One region of the Paenibacillus sp. FSL H8-0282 genome, then DNA from elsewhere that is predicted to be linked to it. Evidence: riboswitches for the same ligand, from Rfam matches in the RefSeq annotation. Region 1 holds a riboswitch; the other holds the start of a gene.
The links. A riboswitch is a leader RNA that binds a small molecule or an ion and turns the genes downstream of it on or off. The one in region 1 is predicted to bind cyclic di-AMP.

Region 2: linked by a shared signal. The riboswitch ahead of NST94_RS24755 (TrkH family potassium uptake protein) and the one ahead of NST94_RS25225 (alpha/beta hydrolase) in region 1 are both predicted to bind cyclic di-AMP.

Annotation. Positions count from the first base shown of each region.
Region 1 covers NZ_CP150146.1:5,827,023-5,831,876, reverse strand. The annotation lists gene NST94_RS25240 (alpha-glucuronidase family glycosyl hydrolase) at 1-1,854, shown strand, start outside; gene NST94_RS25235 (Nif3-like dinuclear metal center hexameric protein) at 1,915-2,673, shown strand; gene NST94_RS25230 (hypothetical protein) at 2,758-2,931, shown strand; cyclic di-AMP (ydaO/yuaA leader) riboswitch at 3,366-3,552, shown strand; gene NST94_RS25225 (alpha/beta hydrolase) at 3,640-4,467, shown strand; gene NST94_RS25220 (hypothetical protein) at 4,727-4,854, shown strand, end outside.
Region 2 covers NZ_CP150146.1:5,715,115-5,719,968, reverse strand. The annotation lists gene NST94_RS24760 (CPBP family intramembrane glutamic endopeptidase) at 1-925, opposite strand, end outside; cyclic di-AMP (ydaO/yuaA leader) riboswitch at 1,248-1,423, shown strand; gene NST94_RS24755 (TrkH family potassium uptake protein) at 1,488-2,846, shown strand; gene NST94_RS24750 (TrkA family potassium uptake protein) at 2,860-3,531, shown strand; gene NST94_RS24745 (LysR family transcriptional regulator) at 4,060-4,854, opposite strand, start outside.

The sequences.
Region 1 (4,854 bases):
CCGTGTATCGTTATAGGAACCTTCCAAGGGGGGAATCCGTTAATTGGTAGAGTATTCGCAGGAGAGCGAACCGATTCACTGGGTCCTGAAGGTTTCCTTATACGTACAAACGCTACTGAGCAATGTATCGCTGTCGGTGCTTCAACGCCTGTTGGAATATTGTATGGCGTATTCCATCTGTTACGGCTGATAGGAACAGAAAGCGAGATAGACGGTCTGAATTTGTCTATGAATCCGGGGAACGGCCTGCGAATGATTAATCACTGGGATAATTTTGATGGCAGTATTGAACGTGGCTATGCTGGACGGTCCTTTTTTTACGAGTCCAATCAATTTCTTAACGATACAAAGCGGCTGCGTGATTATGCCAGATTGATGTCCTCTGTGGGGATCAACGCGATTTCGATTAACAATGTGAATGTTCATGAGCTTGAATCTCTATTTATAACGGAGCAATATTTGCCTGATATCGCGTTAATTGCAGGAATATTCCGCGTATACGGAATTAAGCTATTCCTCAGTGCTAACTTTGCCAGTCCGATACAGATCGGAGCATTGGAGACAGCTGATCCACTGGACCCAGCGGTGCGGCAATGGTGGAAAGATAAGGCTGGTGAGGTTTATCGAGTGATCCCTGATTTTGGCGGGTTTGTGGTCAAAGCAGATTCAGAAAATCGACCAGGGCCATTCACTTACGGGCGTGACCATGCCGATGGCGCTAATATGCTTGGAGAAGCACTGGAGCCGTTTGGCGGAATCGTGATTTGGCGTTGTTTCGTATATAACTGCAAGCAGGATTGGCGTGACCGTAAGACCGATCGGGCCAGAGCAGCGTATGATCATTTCAAACCATTGGATGGCCGATTTAATGATAATGTAGTGCTGCAAATCAAGAATGGACCGATGGATTTTCAAGTCAGAGAACCGGTATCTCCGCTGTTTGGCGCACTGGAACATACCAATCATCTGATGGAGTTTCAGATTGCTCAAGAATATACGGGGCAGCAGCGGCATCTCTGTTATCTTGTTCCACAGTGGAAAGAAGTCCTTGATTTCAATACTTATGCCAAAGGGCAAACTACGCTTGTGAAACATATTGTGGACGGATCGGTGTGGGGAAATAAGTATAATGGTGTGGCTGCTGTAACTAATGTTGGGGATGACATGAACTGGACGGGGCATGGGTTAGCTCAAGCTAATCTGTATGGATATGGGAGATTAATTTGGAATCCGGAGCTGACGGCAAAAGAAATAGCTGAGGAATGGATTCGCCTTACCTTTGGCACTGATGAAGGTCTAGTGGCTGCTATTCGCGGGATGTTAATGGACTCATGGAGGATTTACGAATCTTACACAGCTCCATTAGGTGTGGGCTGGATGGTTAATCCGGATCATCATTATGGGCCGAATGTGGATGGATATGAATACGCCAAGTGGGGAACGTACCATTATGCGGATCATAAGGGCATTGGTGTGGATCGTTCAGTCAAATCGGGAACGGGGTATAGCGGACAGTATATGGGTCTTAATGCATCAAATTATGAGAATCTAGCGTCTTGTCCAGAAGAGCTGCTGCTGTTCTTCCATCATGTTCCATACACGCATGTTCTGCAATCGGGGCAAACGGTTATACAACATATCTACGATACTCATTTCGAGGGGGCAGAGCAGGCTGCACAGCTTCTAGCAACATGGGAATCACTTGAAGGCAGCATGGATAGTGGATTGTATGTGCAAGTGAAGCAACGTCTTGAAGAGCAAGCAGAGCATGCGCAGGAATGGAGAGATCGGATCAATACGTATTTTTACCGCAAGAGCGGAATTGAGGATCTTAAAGGCAGAAAGATTTATTAGATTTTGAACCGAGGGATGATGATAGTGAGCCTCACGATTAGAGCGATTTTGAAAGATTTAATGGGAACTGTGGAACAGGTAGAAGGGACTGTGGATATTCTGAACCCAGGGGAACCGGAAACTGAAGTCACAGGGATTATTACGGCCTTTTCTGCCACACAAAATATTGTGGAGCAAGCAATAGCGTTAGGAGCCAATTTGCTGATCACGCATGAAGGTGTATTTTATAGCCATCATGCGGCGAACGAGTGGTTAGAAGGTGATCCGGTTTATCATGCGAAAAAAAGTCTGATCGGACATTCCCCAATAGCTATTTTTCGTTATCATGATTATTGGCATCGGCAAGAGCAAGATGGGATTATGATGGGTTTGCTGCGAGAGCTGGATTGGTCAGACTATGTGGAAGAGCAGCAAGCGGCTGCTACGATTCTCACTATTCCTGCCATGACTGTACTGGAAGCTGCTCAGTATATTAAAAGTAAGCTAGGGATCTCTTATGTACGCGCTGCTGGTGACCTGTCTCTGTCCTGCAAACGCATAGGGATATTAGTAGGTTACAGAGGGGGCGGGACGATGGCTATTCCACTTTTTAATGATCACAATCTTGATTTAATTATTGCTGGAGAAGGACCAGAGTGGGAGACTCCGGAATATGTGCGGGATGCAGGGCACCAAGGCAGATCTAAAGCGCTCATCATGTTAGGTCATGCGGAGAGTGAAGCGCCGGGGATGAAATATTTAGCTGAAATCTTAGCAGACAAATATCCCATGCTTCCTACCCGGTTCATTGCTGAACAACCCATCTATCAGATGGTTTAATCTGGGGAAATTAAGAGTACGGAATAAATAAACATATTATGGAGAAAATGAAGGGAAACAGGTCACTGAGAAAGGAGTGTTTCAATGGAAATTCCTTTGGAGGCTGATGAAGTATTAAGTCGGATCAAAAAGCTGCAAAGCGACGGAAGCTCGATCAGTAAAAAACAAGTAAAGCAAAGCGACCCAGAGCTTATGAGAAGTGCGCTGTTCTTTTTTCCAAGCTGGGAGCATGCATTGAAAAACGCCGATCTTTTGTAGCCATAGTATTGTAAAAGGAAGCTAAGTGGACAGGGGGATATCTCTGATTCTGCTTAGCTTTTTTCTTTTTTATGAAATCATTCGTGCTGTTCATGTGAAATAATATTAACAAGCTTGCCAAACGGATCGGGGACATAGAAACGACCAACACCCCAAGGTACAGAAACTGGCCCAATATTGGTATTGAAGATTGTCGTTTCTTATTAAATAGGAAAGTACTGGTGAATCACCCCCTTTTTCGCTTGCTTCAGAGCTGTTTTTCTAAAGAAAACGAGTAAACAAGAGCAAAAGAAAGAGAAAATGAAGAGTATGCTTAATATGAAATGAAAAGCATTGCTTTCAACATTATTTTGACCAGAGCCCTCCTTTACAAGAAAACCTTACAAGAGTATGATTCATCTCAGAACTGAGAATTATCTTAAATTTACAATTACATAAGCAATCCGCTTAATTTCCGTTTCTGGAAAGCGGGGGAACCAACAACTGGCAGCCGATGTGAGAGTCGGCACTGGTTATGGGGTGAATCCTGTTCCGGGTGCATAATATGCATCCCTGCAGGTAGGGCAACTCTCACTGCCCGAATCCGACAGCTAACCTCGTAAGCGTATGGAGAGAGGATGAATGGCGTGTTTAGTGATGAATAGCCACAGAGAATCCCTCTGTGGTTTTTTGCTGCGTTTTTAAGCAGATATAGTCGTAGAATTTATTATGAAAGAGGTGTTACCTTTGCCTATCGCTAAACTGAACGGAACTTCGCTCTATTATGAAATCAATGGAACTGGCACTCCGGTTGTGTTTATCCATGGACATGGATTAACACACAGTATGTTCAAACCACAGCTGGAGTATTTTTCCGATAAATATAAAGTGATTTTGTGCGATTTACGGGGGAATGGCAAGTCTGGTAAACTGCTGGAGGCCCCACATGAGATTATTGAGACGCAATGTCTGGATCTGATTATGCTGTTGAATGACCTAGGTATCCGTGAAGCAGTTTTTGTAGGAATCGCCTATGGTGGCTTAGTCGTTCAGCATATTGCCAAACAATATCCTGAGCGTGTAAAAGCCATTGTGGTTGCGGATAGCTTTTGTAGGACTCACGGATCAACAATAGTAGGGAAAATACAAACTATGGCAGCATATTGCAGTTTACTAATGTATTATCTCCCAAGCGAGCTGGTGTTGCCTTCGATTCGGATGATGTACCGAGAGCGCTGGAGTCTGGCCTACAATGAGATTAGAAGAGGGCTGCTGGACAAACGTCCCCGGGAGCTATATCGGCAAAGGCTGGCTACGAGCCATGTTGATTACACCAGATGCTTAAAGGCTTTTAAACGTCCTGCTTTATGTATTGTAGGGGACTTTAATGAATTTGGAGTGAATTGTATGAAGGAAATGGTGTCTCAGCTGCCACATGCGCAGTTGGCGATTATTCCGAACGCATTAGATCCAAGTAATCTGTGCCAACCGGAGCAATTCAATGCGATTCTTCAACGTTTCTTAGAGAAGCAGCAGGGTACTCAGCAGATTAGCTGATCTATTGGGAGACCTTCACAAGCGAAGCGTTTAAGTGAGAAAAAAGACGTCCCATAGCCAGGGAGCACGAGCTGGCTATGGGACGTCCTTTTGGGTTGAACTTTAGGGGAATTCTCCCTAAAGTGAAGGAGATTATGGCTCCTAGAACATGGATTAGGGAAAACTTCCCTAATAATAGGATGTTTTTAGCCATAAATGGGTATTTGCATGAATTTTTAGGGAGGAATTCCCTAAAAACCTCATTTTAAAGCGATTATCGATGAACATTAGGGAGGATTTCCCTAATATAATGGACATCCAATTAAAGGCTGGCTTATCCGTAGTGAAATCTACGAATGAGCCAGCCTTTGGTTATTTTACTAACCGATGGATGTTGAACATTTACAA
Region 2 (4,854 bases), 110 kb from region 1:
TTGATTCAGGCAGCATATTATAGGTGCTGATCATCATGATTACAAAATAGGCTGAGCTTAGGAATACTCCACGTTTAAAGGAAGTATGCTCTCTTCTAAGAATACTGTAGACGAGTGCCAGAATTCCTAAAATCAGTGTGGGTACACCGTAACCGAATAATGTTAGCTTTTCCGCTAAAGAGGTCTGTCCTTGTACGTAGGAGGTATGCCAAGCTGGTGCAGTGAATCCGGCATTAAAGCTGGATACCTGCTCTCCACTGAAATCAAAATAATAGTGCAATAAGGATTCGCCGACCTGAACAGTACTATCCGTATACACTAGCCCATGGCTTCCTGTATTCGATTCAATTTGTAGCTTGGCAGGATTTACTTCCCATTCCTGAAGCCAAGGACGAGCAAGATTCTCCTTCTGCGCTAGAGTGAGGTCAGCTCCCTTGTCCTCTTTTGCACCAACGGAAGCGATGCCTGACCCCTCTTCGGAGGTAACTTTTGCAGCCTTTGAGAAAGCGACAATCTTACCGTTATACATATTGAGGTCAACGATGATTTGCGGCTCTTGCTCCGCTGAAGGAGTAAGCGTTGCACGAAAGACATCAAAAGGATATTTTTGATCCAATTTTTTCTTGGTGTAGTCCTCCACAAGCTTCTCGCGAGACATATAACCATAAAAGGAAGAGTCCGTCTGGTAAAGTACATTCCATTGATCGTTTGGTGCTTCGGTGTAGTTGAGCTTTTGTTCTGCGAATAATATGGCTTGATCACGGGCTTCTGCCTTGCTAATGACGGTGGTATCTTCACCTGTAGGACTACTAAGCAGTGAAGGGGAAATCTGAAACATAATAAATAGAATAAGACCGATAATGCCCGAGATGATGAGCCTCTTGGAGAGGGCACGTTGCTGTAAGGGCTGGCCGACGGGATTCATGTAACGCCTCCTTGTTATGTACTGTGACAATGTTATGTTCCATTATAGTATTAGTGCCTGGTTGGTTACAAAAAACATTATATGTTCTTTTTATGGGTAATAGAGATAGTATAGAATAGTCATGTGAATTTATACCATGAATTTTATCGTGTTCATTTCTGCACGAATGATGAGAATCGGTGTAATTGCAGGGAAAACACGGAAAAGTGATGAGAAAAGGCACTCCTTTTGATGCAGTCTCTTTAAACCGCATTTTTTCATGTGAATGAGCATTAATTGTGTCTTTGTGAATTCACTAAATAACGTATATAATTTGTATGCAATTGTATAGTAGCCGAATTTCTGGTGAAAACGGGGGAACCATAAGAAGTGATGAAAAGTGGAGTGTACACGATAAATGGCACTTTCATCAGGGGTGAATTTCGTTCTGGGAACGAATAGGGCAGCCTGCACAGTCCGAATCCGACAGCTAACCTCGTAGGCTAATTTACTGCAGGAACCAAGTCAGCATTGGTTTTCCAGTGCTTTTTTTGTTGGAATTTTTGATAAGAAGGTGAGCAAAGTGGCTTCACAGTTTCGCAGGATTTCTGAATTTAAGTTTCTGAAGCTCTCGCCACCGCAGATACTGGTGCTTGGTTTTGCATCGATCATTCTGATAGGGGCCCTGCTGCTTATGCTGCCCATCTCAAGCACAAGCGGGAATTCCGTGGAATTTATTGATGCATTATTTACTTCAACGTCGGCAACCTGTGTTACAGGGCTTGTTGTGCTGGATACCGGAACTTCGTTCACGATTTTTGGGAAAACCGTAATTATGATCCTGATCCAGATCGGCGGCTTAGGTTTTATGACCATGGCCACTCTATTTTCACTGGTGTTAAAGCGTAAAATATCTTTGCGGGACAGGCTAATCCTACAGGAAGCCATGAATCAAGGCTCTATGGAAGGAATTGTGCGACTGATCCGGAGAGTCCTCATATATTCTCTTGTCATAGAAGGCTGTGCCGCTGTGCTGCTGTCTATTCGCTGGGCTTTTGATATGCCGTTGGGAAAAGCGATTTATTATGGCATATTTCATGCGGTGTCTATGTTTAATAATGCGGGGTTCGATATTTTTGGGGATTTTCGCAGTTTAACTGATTATGTATATGATCCGCTTGTGAATATTATTGTAATGTTTCTGATTGTCTCCGGCGGGATTGGTTTTATTGTAATGTCAGATCTGGTGGAGTTTCGGGTAACCCGCAGGCTGTCTCTACATAGTAAAGTTGTCCTGTCCACCAGCACAGGGCTGATTCTGATCGGAGCTTTGGTTATTTTTATATTTGAGTTTACTAACACTCGTACCCTGGGTTCACTGAATTTCGGCGGTAAAATATTATCGGCCTTCTTTCAATCCGTGTCTCCCCGTACGGCTGGCGCGAACACAGTAGATATTGCTGGACTTCGGCAGGCTACACAATTTTTTATAGTGATTCTTATGTTTATTGGTGCTTCTCCGGGCTCAACGGGCGGCGGGATCAAGACAACAACCTTTACAATGATGATTGGTGCTGTAATTGCTATGCTGCGTGGACGGGAAGATGTTGTGTTGTTCCGTTATCGGCTGGCTCAAGAGCGCATCTACAAGGCATTAACGATCACGCTGCTGGCTTTGTTGTTAATCGCCTCTGTGTCGATGATACTCTCCACAACTGAAGACAGTAATTTCTTGGCAATCTTGTTTGAGACGACCTCCGCCTTTGCTACGGTAGGACTGACTATGGGGCTAACTCCGGAACTGTCAGCGATCGGTAAGATTCTACTCTGTCTGACGATGTTTGCAGGTCGGCTAGGTCCACTAACCTTAGCGTATGCACTCGGTCCCAAACAGGGTAAACCACTGTATAAGTATCCGGAAGGTAAAATAATTATTGGATAGGAGTTAATTAGAAATGAAAGCACAGCAATTTGTAGTAATCGGCTTAGGTCGCTTCGGTTCAAGCCTGGCGCTTGAGCTGATGGAAATGGGCTACGAGGTGCTCGGCATTGACCACCATGAAGAACGCGTGGAGGAAATGAGCGATCAGCTGACGCATACGGTAGTAGCAGATGCTACAGATGAGGGAATTATGCGCTCGCTTGGTGTACGGAACTTTGATTGTGGGATTGTTGCGATTGGTGACAATATGGAGAGAAGCATTCTGGCGGCCATTTTGTTGAAGGAGATTGGAGTCAAGCAAGTGGTGGCTAAGGCAATCTCTATCCTTCATGGCCGCGCACTGTCGCGGCTGGGGGTTGATCGGGTTATTTTTCCGGAGCGGGATATGGGGATTCGTGTGGCACATCAGCTGGTGACGCCCAATTTGCTGGATTATATTGAACTGTCCAAGGATTATAAAATTGTCGAGCTGACCGTACCTTCCTGCATGAACGGCAGAAGCTTGTCTGATTTAAATACAAGAGCTAAATATGGCTGCAGTATTGTTGCCCTAAATAGGGAAAGCGGAATAATCGTCGCTCCAACTGCCCATGATTATTTGAGTGAAGGCGATGTTATGGTACTCATTGGTCCTAATGAAAGTATTGACCGTTTTGAGAGTGAAGTTGTGAACCAAGAATCATAGGAAAAGAAGCTGACTCAAAAGTAGTGAATTCTACTTGGAGGCAGCTTCTTTTTTATGGAGTAAAGAGTAGGAAAAGTAATGGATTTACTGTGTCGTATGACATTAGACCACGCGTTGTTTTCTATAATGTTGGTTTGGTCGGTGCGCGACTTGCTAGGTGTGGTTATCGTACGGCTTGCAATTAGATGATTTGTGGTATCTGTGACGGTGCATTATGGGCGATATGCGTTCTTTGTTTGTACGATGTACAGAGTGGGTGTGAACTAATTAGGAAAACCTCCCTAAAAATAGCCGCTATTCGCTCTAAATGAACGACATCAGGGAATTCCTCCCTAATAAACAGAGGGATTCCTTTATTAGTTAGTTACTGAATCGGCCGAAAATTAGGGAAGTTTTCCCTAATTATAAGTCTGCTGAACAGAAATCTCTGAACTTCAGGGAGAAATTCTCTAATTACGCTATAAGTACTTCACTTATTGCCTCATTTGGAGATCAATAGGTGCGCCCCTTGATTCATTTGGTCCGGCTTTACTGCTCACGTTCTGTCAGAAACATCTCTTCGGTAACTTGCACCAGACTGCGAGCCGCCGTGCTCATGCTTCCATCGTCACGGTAGATCAGGCAGGTGGTCCGTTGAGTCTGTTCCAGCTCCTTGATATGTAAGGACACCAGCCCGCCACCGTTCAGCAGTTCTGGACGCAGATAAGACTTTGGCAGCAACGCAGCCGCTTTGACAGTCGGAAGCAGCCGTACGATGGCTTCGAAGGAGTCAATCTCCATGCGCACATCGGGATCAATCCCGCAGCGCTGGAATAGATCGTCCGTCAGACGCCGGTACCAGGTCCCCTTTGAGAAGAGAATCATAGGCAGCCGGGATAGATTATCCATGGTTAGCTTGGAAGATAAATTTAAAGGATGCTGCTCTGAGACGACCAGTCGCAGTTGATCCTCAAACAGAGAAATGCAGCGTAACCCGGGTTCTTGAATAGAGGAAGCGATCAGACCTACGTCTGATTTTCCCTCACTAACTGAGGATACGATCTCATGCGTTCGGCCTGTGATCAGCTTCAGCTCTGCGGTCGGATATTTATCCATATAAGCGTTTACCAGCGGCGGAAGCGTGGTCTGCAGTGAGGTAAGACTAGCCCCCAAGGTGACAAGCCTTGGCTCCCCCTCTTTAAATTTGGAAAGGGCTTCCAGAAACTTGGAGCGCTGCTGCCGTTGTTCAAGCGCATAGGAATAAGTGAGACGCCCAACCTCGGTTAATTCCAGTCGTTTGCCATAACGATTAAATAGTGCGACCCCCAGACGTTCCTCGAGTTT